Regions from separate parts of the Micromonospora sp. NBC_01796 genome, predicted to be linked through region 2. Evidence: riboswitches for the same ligand, from Rfam matches in the RefSeq annotation. Region 2 holds a riboswitch; the other holds the start of a gene.
What was found. Region 2 has a riboswitch for S-adenosylmethionine ahead of OIE47_RS16145 (aminotransferase class V-fold PLP-dependent enzyme). Riboswitches for the same ligand answer to the same signal wherever they lie in the genome.

Region 1 (3,404 bases), 3.7 Mb from region 2:
GACAGACTCACCGACCCGGTGTCGGCGGAAGTTCGGTCCGGCGGACCTACCTCTGGTTGGTGATCGTCAGGCACGTATCGTCCCTCCTGCGACAGCAGAACTCGCCGGGTCGGCGGCGAGTTCCTCCTCGTCGGGGCCACTCACGCCTGCGTGCCGCAGCCGCCGGTCGATTCCGTTCACCACGTGCGTCAGCGGCACCGTGATGACCAGATAGAAGAGGCCGGCCAGGAGCAGCGCGGACTCGTTGCCGGTGTTCGCGGCGTAGTCCTGGCCGACCCGGAACAGGTCCCGCTGGCTGGCGAGCAGGCCGAGAAAGTACACCAGGCTGGAGTCCTTGATCAGCGCGATCAGTTGGTTGACCCACGCCGGCAGGATCCGTCGGACCCCCTGCGGAATGATCACCAGCCGCATCGACGTCCGGTAGGACAGCCCGAGCGCCCGGCATGCCTCCAGTTGACTGGCCTCGACGCTCTGGATGCCGGACCGGAAGATCTCACCGATGTAGGCCGCGGCGATCAGCGACAACGCGAGAATGCCGAGCGGGTACGGGTTCGGCCCCCACCAGGCCATTCCGAGCGGGGCGAGTCCGACCCCGATGAGCAGGATGGTGACCGCCGCCGGCAGACCCCGGAACACATCCGTGTAGATGCGTGCCGGCCAGCGCAGCCAACGGGTCCGAGCCAGGCCGGCGACAGCGAGGAGCATGCCGAGCAGGGTGCCCAGGATGGCCGAGATCAGCGCGAGCAGCAGGGTGTTGCGCAGGCCGACCGTGAGCATCTCGGGCAGGGCTTCGCGCATCGACTCCAGGTCGAAGAACGTCTCCCACAACGTCTTGAGGGTATCCATCGCCTTACCTGTCTCGAACCCGTTGACCGGTCACCCTCGGATCAGGCCGAGGGGGTGGCGGCGGGACTCGTCCTGACCGCCGGGTACGCGACGTTGCCGCTGCCGGGCTTGAAGGTGTCCGGGACAGGACGTCCCGGGTAGTACTGCTCCTGCAGCCGAGTCCAGGTGCCATCCTCGATCACCTGGTCGAGACCCTTGTTCAGCGCCTCGCGCAGTGCGTCGCTGCCCTTCGCGACCGCGAACGCGGTCGGCGCGGAACTGAGCTGCTTCTCCACCAGGACAATCTTTCCGGCGCTGTCCTGGGCGGACTTCTCCCCGATTTCGGCCGGCGAGATCCAGGCGTCCGCGGTCTTGGCCTTCAACTGGTTGATTGCGCCGTTGTAGTCCGGGACGCGTACCGGATCGAGCCCTTCCTTGGTGGCATAGTCATCCTGGACCGTGCCCTGGACAACAACCACTCGGGTGCCCTTGAGATCCGCAAAACTCTTGATCGGCGACCCGGCCGGTACGTCGAGACCGAAGTAGCCGAAGTCATACCCGTTGCCGAAGTCCACCGTCTTCTTACGGGCCTCGGTGATGGTGATGGAGGAACTGCCCACGTCGAACTTGTGGTTGTTGACCTGCGCGAGCAAGGAGGAGAACTCGGTGCCGACAAACTCGACCTTCAGCCCCACCTTGCCGGCAACGGCGCTCAGCAGGTCGTTGTCGAAGCCGGTGAACTTCCCGTCCTTGAGATAGACGTTGGGCGGGGCGTCGCTGAGCGTACCGACCCGGAGGACACCGGGTTGGAGCAGCTTGTACGGGTTGTCGGCCGAGTCGGTGGACGACGACGAACCGCAGCCGGCAGCAGCACCGACCAGTGCGAGGGCCGCGGCGGCGGGCAGCAGACGTGCGAGGACAGATGACAGACGCATGTGTGGAACTCCAGAAAAATACGCGCGGCACAGCCGCCGGAGAACCGGCAGGAATGGTGGCGCGACAGCCTGACCCGAACGGCGTGTTACAGCCGTTTCAGGAATGGTGGGAAAAGATGCCGGCGCGGTGTGACGACCAGCAGTCGGGTTCAGCCGTACTGGCGACAGAGCATGGTGCTGGTACGGCACAGATCGACATGCCGACGCCACCAATGCCACGTGACGTGCAGCCGACTCACTCGTTCGGCACGCGTACCCACGGAACAAACCTCCATCGGTCCTGGCGGTAGCACCCGCACCCGATGGGGGGTTGCTGCGACGTCAACGAGCCAGGTCTCTCAGTCGCTCTGGATGGGCTCCGTCAGCTTACTGAACCGGGGCGGAATTGTTCCAGCCAGAAACGGTACGTGTGGCGCTCACCACCGCCGTGATCAGTTCACCAGCACGATCTTTCCACGCGCATGCCGGCCTTCGCTCAGTTCGTGTGCGGCCGCGGCCTCGGTAAGCGGGAACGCCGCCGCGACCGGCACCCGCAACCGGCCCTCGTCGGCGAGCGCGACCGCGATCGCGAGGCCGTGCACCGCCAGCGGGTCGGCTGGTGCTCCCACGGCCACGCCCGTGTCGTCTGCCGGCGCACCGTGTGACATGTGTACGCCGTGTGCCGCAGCGGTCCGATCCGCGATCGTCACCACACGCGCCGGGTTGCCGGCGATGGCGACGAGGTCCGGCAACGCCCCTGCGGCACAGTCGAACACCGCGTCCACTCCGGCCGGTGCCAGTGCCCGGACCCGTTCCACCAGCCCCGATCCGTACGTCGTCGGCTCGGCGCCGAGGACACGGAGAAAGTCGTGGTTGTGCTCGCTGGCCGTACCGATGACGGTGGCACCGCGAGCGACCGCCAACTGGACGGCGATGGTGCCCACCCCGCCCGCCGCGCCCTGCACCAGCAGGGTCTGCCCGGCGTCGACCGCGAGCCGGTCGAGGACACGGGTGGCGGTCTCGACGCTGCCCGCGGCGCCGCCGGCTTCCTCCCAACTCCACCCGGCGGGTTTGGGTGCCCAGGCAGCCAGGACCGCGAAGTCGGCGTTGGCACCGCGTACGGCCGATCTGGTCATACCGAACACCTCGTCACCGATCCGGACGCCGGTGACGTCGGGGCCGATCTCGTCCACCACGCCCGCGGCGTCGAACCCGGTCCGGAACGGGAAGGTCACGGGCACCATCTCGCGCCACGCCCCGGAACGGATGGACACCTCCCCCGGCGAGATCCCGGAGGTCCGTACGGCGACGCGGATCTCGCCCGGTCCCGCGTGCGGGGCCTCCACCTCGGCGACGTGCAGGACGCTGGACGGGCCGTACTCGGTGAATTGGATCGCTCTCATGCGGCGACCGTAACGGAGCACCCCGTCCGTTTGGCTAAAGTGAGAGCGGTGACGGCCGAAGTGATAACGCAGCTCCGTGCGGACGCCCGGGAAAACCGGGGGCGCATCCTCGCGGTCGCTCGCGCGGCCTTCGCCGCCGAGGGCCTCGACGTGCCGATCCGGGAGATCGCCCGGCGCGCCGAGGTCGGTGTCGCGACCGTCTACCGGCACTTCCAGACCAAGGAGGCGCTGCTCACCGAGGCCTTTGCCGAGCAGCTGGCCC
Region 2 (3,404 bases):
CCTCACCCGGTACGCGGAGAGCGCCGAGTACATCAACCACGCCGTACACAACAGCGGGGTGCTGGTACGGCGGGCGGTGACCGCGCTGGAGGACGACGAGCCGATCCCGGCCGCGATGGCGTCGGCGGTGCGGCAGTTGGCCGACGCGGTCCGGCTGCTGCACCAGGAACTCGGCGCGGGGCTGGACCCGGAGGCCGCCCGGGAGCGGGTGCTCCGTTCGGTCACCGCGGCCGGTCGCGCGTACTCCGAGGGGGTGGGCTTCTCCGGCAGCGTGGTCGTCGCCCAGATCCGGACCACCGCCAGCGACGTGCTCCGGGCCACCGGGATCGAGCGGACCGAGGCGAACCGCCTGGTCCGCCGGGCGGTGAGCACCCAGACCAGCCCGACCCGCAGCTCCCGCCCGTCGGCACACTGACCCGACCATGCGGCCGTTGGCGCACTGAGCCGACCATGCGGCCGTTGGCGCACTGACCCGACCGCGCGCCCGTCTGCCCACCGAGCTGGCCGTGCGGCTTCGCGTCAGCCCCCGGAGCGGGCGGGCAGCGCCCGGACTGCGGCGGCCTGCCGTCAGCGTAGTTCGGCGAGGGCGTCGAGCAGCCGGTCGACGTGGGCGGCGGTGCTGCCCAGGCCGATGCTCGCCCGCAGGGCGGTCGGCGGCAGGTCGGACCGGCCACTGCGCGCGGCGGCCTCGCCGAGCAGCCGTCGGGCCAGCGGGTGGGCACAGAACAGGCCGTCGCGTACGCCGATCCCGTGCCCTCGGGCCAGCTCGGCGGCGACCTCGGCCGAGTCCCGACCGGCGACCACGAAGGAGACGATGCCGACCCGTGGCGCGTCGGCGTCGAAGGTACGCAGCTCGACGATCCCCGGCAGGGCGTGCAGCCCGGCCCGCAACCTGGCCAGCAGGTCCTGCTCGCGGGCGTGCAGGTCGGCCCGGTCCGCCTCGTCGAGGGCCGTACAGACCGCGGCGAGGGCGACCGCACCGAGCAGGTTCGGGGTGCCGGCCTCGTGGCGTCCGGGGCCGTCCGCCCAGCGCACGTCGTGGGTGGCGGTGCCGACACCGAGGGTCGCCCCGCCGCCGAACAGGTACGGCGGCGCCGCGTCCAGCCAGTCCGCCCGTCCGGCGAGCACTCCGGTGCCGAACGGGGCGTAGAGCTTGTGCCCGGAGATCGCCACGTAGTCGATCTCCGATCCGGCGATGTCCACCGGCGCGTGCGGGGCGAGCTGGGCGGCGTCGACCGCGATCCGGGCGCCGTACCGGTGGGCGACGGCGGCCAGTTCGGTCACCGGCCACCGTTCGCCGGTGACGTTGCTGGCGCCGGTGACGGTGACCAGGATCGGGTCGGCCGGGTCTGACTCGCGGCGCAGTTCACGCAGCGCCTGGCTCAGGGCCGTCACGGCGGCGGCGGGCGAGGCGGGGACGGGCAGTCGTACCGTGTTCGGCCAGGGCAGCAGGTTGGCGTGGTGCTCGCCGCCGAAGGTGACCACGGTGGTGCCGGCCGGGACCGCACGGGCGAGCAGGTTGAGCGCGTCGGTGGTGTTCCGGGTGAAGATCACGTAGTCGTCGGCCCGGGTGCCGAGGAAGTCGCCGACCGTCTGCCGGGCCCGCTCGTACGCGAGCGTGCTGCGCTGGGACAGCGCCCCGGCGCCCCGGTGCACGCTGCCGTACCAGGGCAGGAGCTCGGCCACGGCGTCGGCTGCGGCACGGGCGCAGGGTGCGGTGGCGGCGTAGTCGAGGTTGACCAGGTCGGGCACGCCGAGGACGTCGAGCGGTCCGGCGGGTGCGAGCGGCGCGACGGTGACCCCGGTCGCGGCCGTCGGGCGCGGCGCGGCGGTGCGCGGGTCGACCGGGGAGGAGACGGGTACGAGAGTGGAACGCATGGGTACGACCTCCGGCAATCCGGGACCCCGGTTGCTGAGGGTGGGGTCCGCGCTTGCCCAGCACACGGATCGGGCTGGGCCCGGTCATCACCCAGGGCACCCCACCGCGAACTCGACGAGGGTTGCCGGCCAGCAAGCTGGGGCTTCGCCCACCGTCCGGTCGAACCTCCGGCGTCTCGCCGGTGGTCGGTCGGGTCGGTGTGCGTTGGTCGCTGGCACTCGTGACCTGCCTGGCAGCATAACCGGACGGATTGCGGTCCGACCAGCGGGTCGAGGGGTGACTACGCTGGCGTCATGGCCGACACCCCGCCCGGCGGAGATCCCTACTCGCCGCCGCCGATCCCGCCTGCCGCGCCGACCCCGCCGGTCAGCGCCATCCCGCCGAGGGTGGCGAAGTTCTCCGGCCGAGGGCTGACCTGGCGGCGTGGTCTGGTGCTCGCCGGGGTGATCCTGCTGATCGCCGGCTGTGCGGTCTACATGGCGATAACCCTCGGCGACGACCTCGGCCTGCAGGCGCTGATCATCGGGCTGGTGGCCGCGATCCTGCCGGTGCCGGTGCTGATCGCCTGCTTCCTCTGGCTCGACCGGTACGAGCCCGAGCCGATGGTCTACCTGATCTTCTGCTTCGCCTGGGGTGCGTTCGTCGCCACCGCCGCCTCGCTGAACGTGAACCGGGAGACCGCCGAGTTGTTCGCCGGGTGGGGGCTGCCGGACTCGCTGGTGGCGGTGCTCGGGGCGCCGTTCATCGAAGAGTTGACCAAGGCCCTCGGGCCGTTCCTGCTGCTGCTGTTCCGCCGCCGGGAGTGGTCCGGCATCACCGACGGGATCGTCTACTGCGGACTCTCCGCGGTCGGCTTCGCCATGGTGGAGAACATCCTCTACCTCGGCGGGTACGGCTACGCCGCCGGTGCCGACCAGTACGGTCCGGCGACCGGGGTGCAGAACGTCTTCGCGATCTTCATCGTCCGGATCCTGCTCACCGGGTTCGCCCACCCGCTGTTCACCTCGATGACCGGAATCGGGCTCGGCATCGCGGCCCGCTCGGCGGACAAGCGGGTCCGGATCTTCGCCCCGCTGGCCGGTCTCCTGGCGGCGATGATGTTGCACGGCACCTGGAACCTGATGCCCTCGCTGGCGGCGGCACTCGGGCAGAACCTGATAGTGCTCTACGGGTACATCGGCGTGATGGTGCCGATCTTCCTCGGCATGGTCGGGCTGGCCGTCTGGCTGCGTGGCTGGGAGGGCCGGCTCACCGAGCGCCGGCTGCCCGACTACGTACGGGCCGGCTGGCTCAGCCCGCCCGAGGTGGCCGCCCTGGGCAGTCTCGGCCGGCGGCACTCGGCCCGGCGCTGGGCCCGGCGGGTCGCGGGGGAACCGGGCCTGAAGGCGATGCGCGGTTTCCAGTTCTCGGCCACCCGGTTGGCTCTGCTGCGCGACGGGATGCTGCGCGGGCTGGACACCAAGCCGGCCGACCGCGCCCGCACCGCGTACGAGGAGCGGCAGTTGCTCGACGCGATCACGGCGTA

Region 1: another riboswitch for S-adenosylmethionine. It lies ahead of OIE47_RS37135 (ABC transporter substrate-binding protein); the one in region 2 lies ahead of OIE47_RS16145 (aminotransferase class V-fold PLP-dependent enzyme).

The regions. Positions count from the first base shown of each region.
Region 1 is NZ_CP109078.1:8,341,872-8,345,275, forward strand. Features, by position in the region: gene OIE47_RS37125 (amino acid ABC transporter ATP-binding protein) at 1-11, opposite strand, end outside; gene OIE47_RS37130 (amino acid ABC transporter permease) at 67-846, opposite strand; gene OIE47_RS37135 (ABC transporter substrate-binding protein) at 888-1,760, opposite strand; SAM riboswitch class I at 2,029-2,118, opposite strand; gene OIE47_RS37140 (NADP-dependent oxidoreductase) at 2,192-3,142, opposite strand; gene OIE47_RS37145 (TetR/AcrR family transcriptional regulator) at 3,191-3,404, shown strand, end outside.
Region 2 is NZ_CP109078.1:3,489,089-3,492,492, forward strand. Features, by position in the region: gene OIE47_RS16140 (FUSC family protein) at 1-415, shown strand, start outside; gene OIE47_RS16145 (aminotransferase class V-fold PLP-dependent enzyme) at 568-1,878, opposite strand; SAM riboswitch class IV at 1,923-2,044, opposite strand; gene OIE47_RS16150 (PrsW family intramembrane metalloprotease) at 2,173-3,404, shown strand, end outside.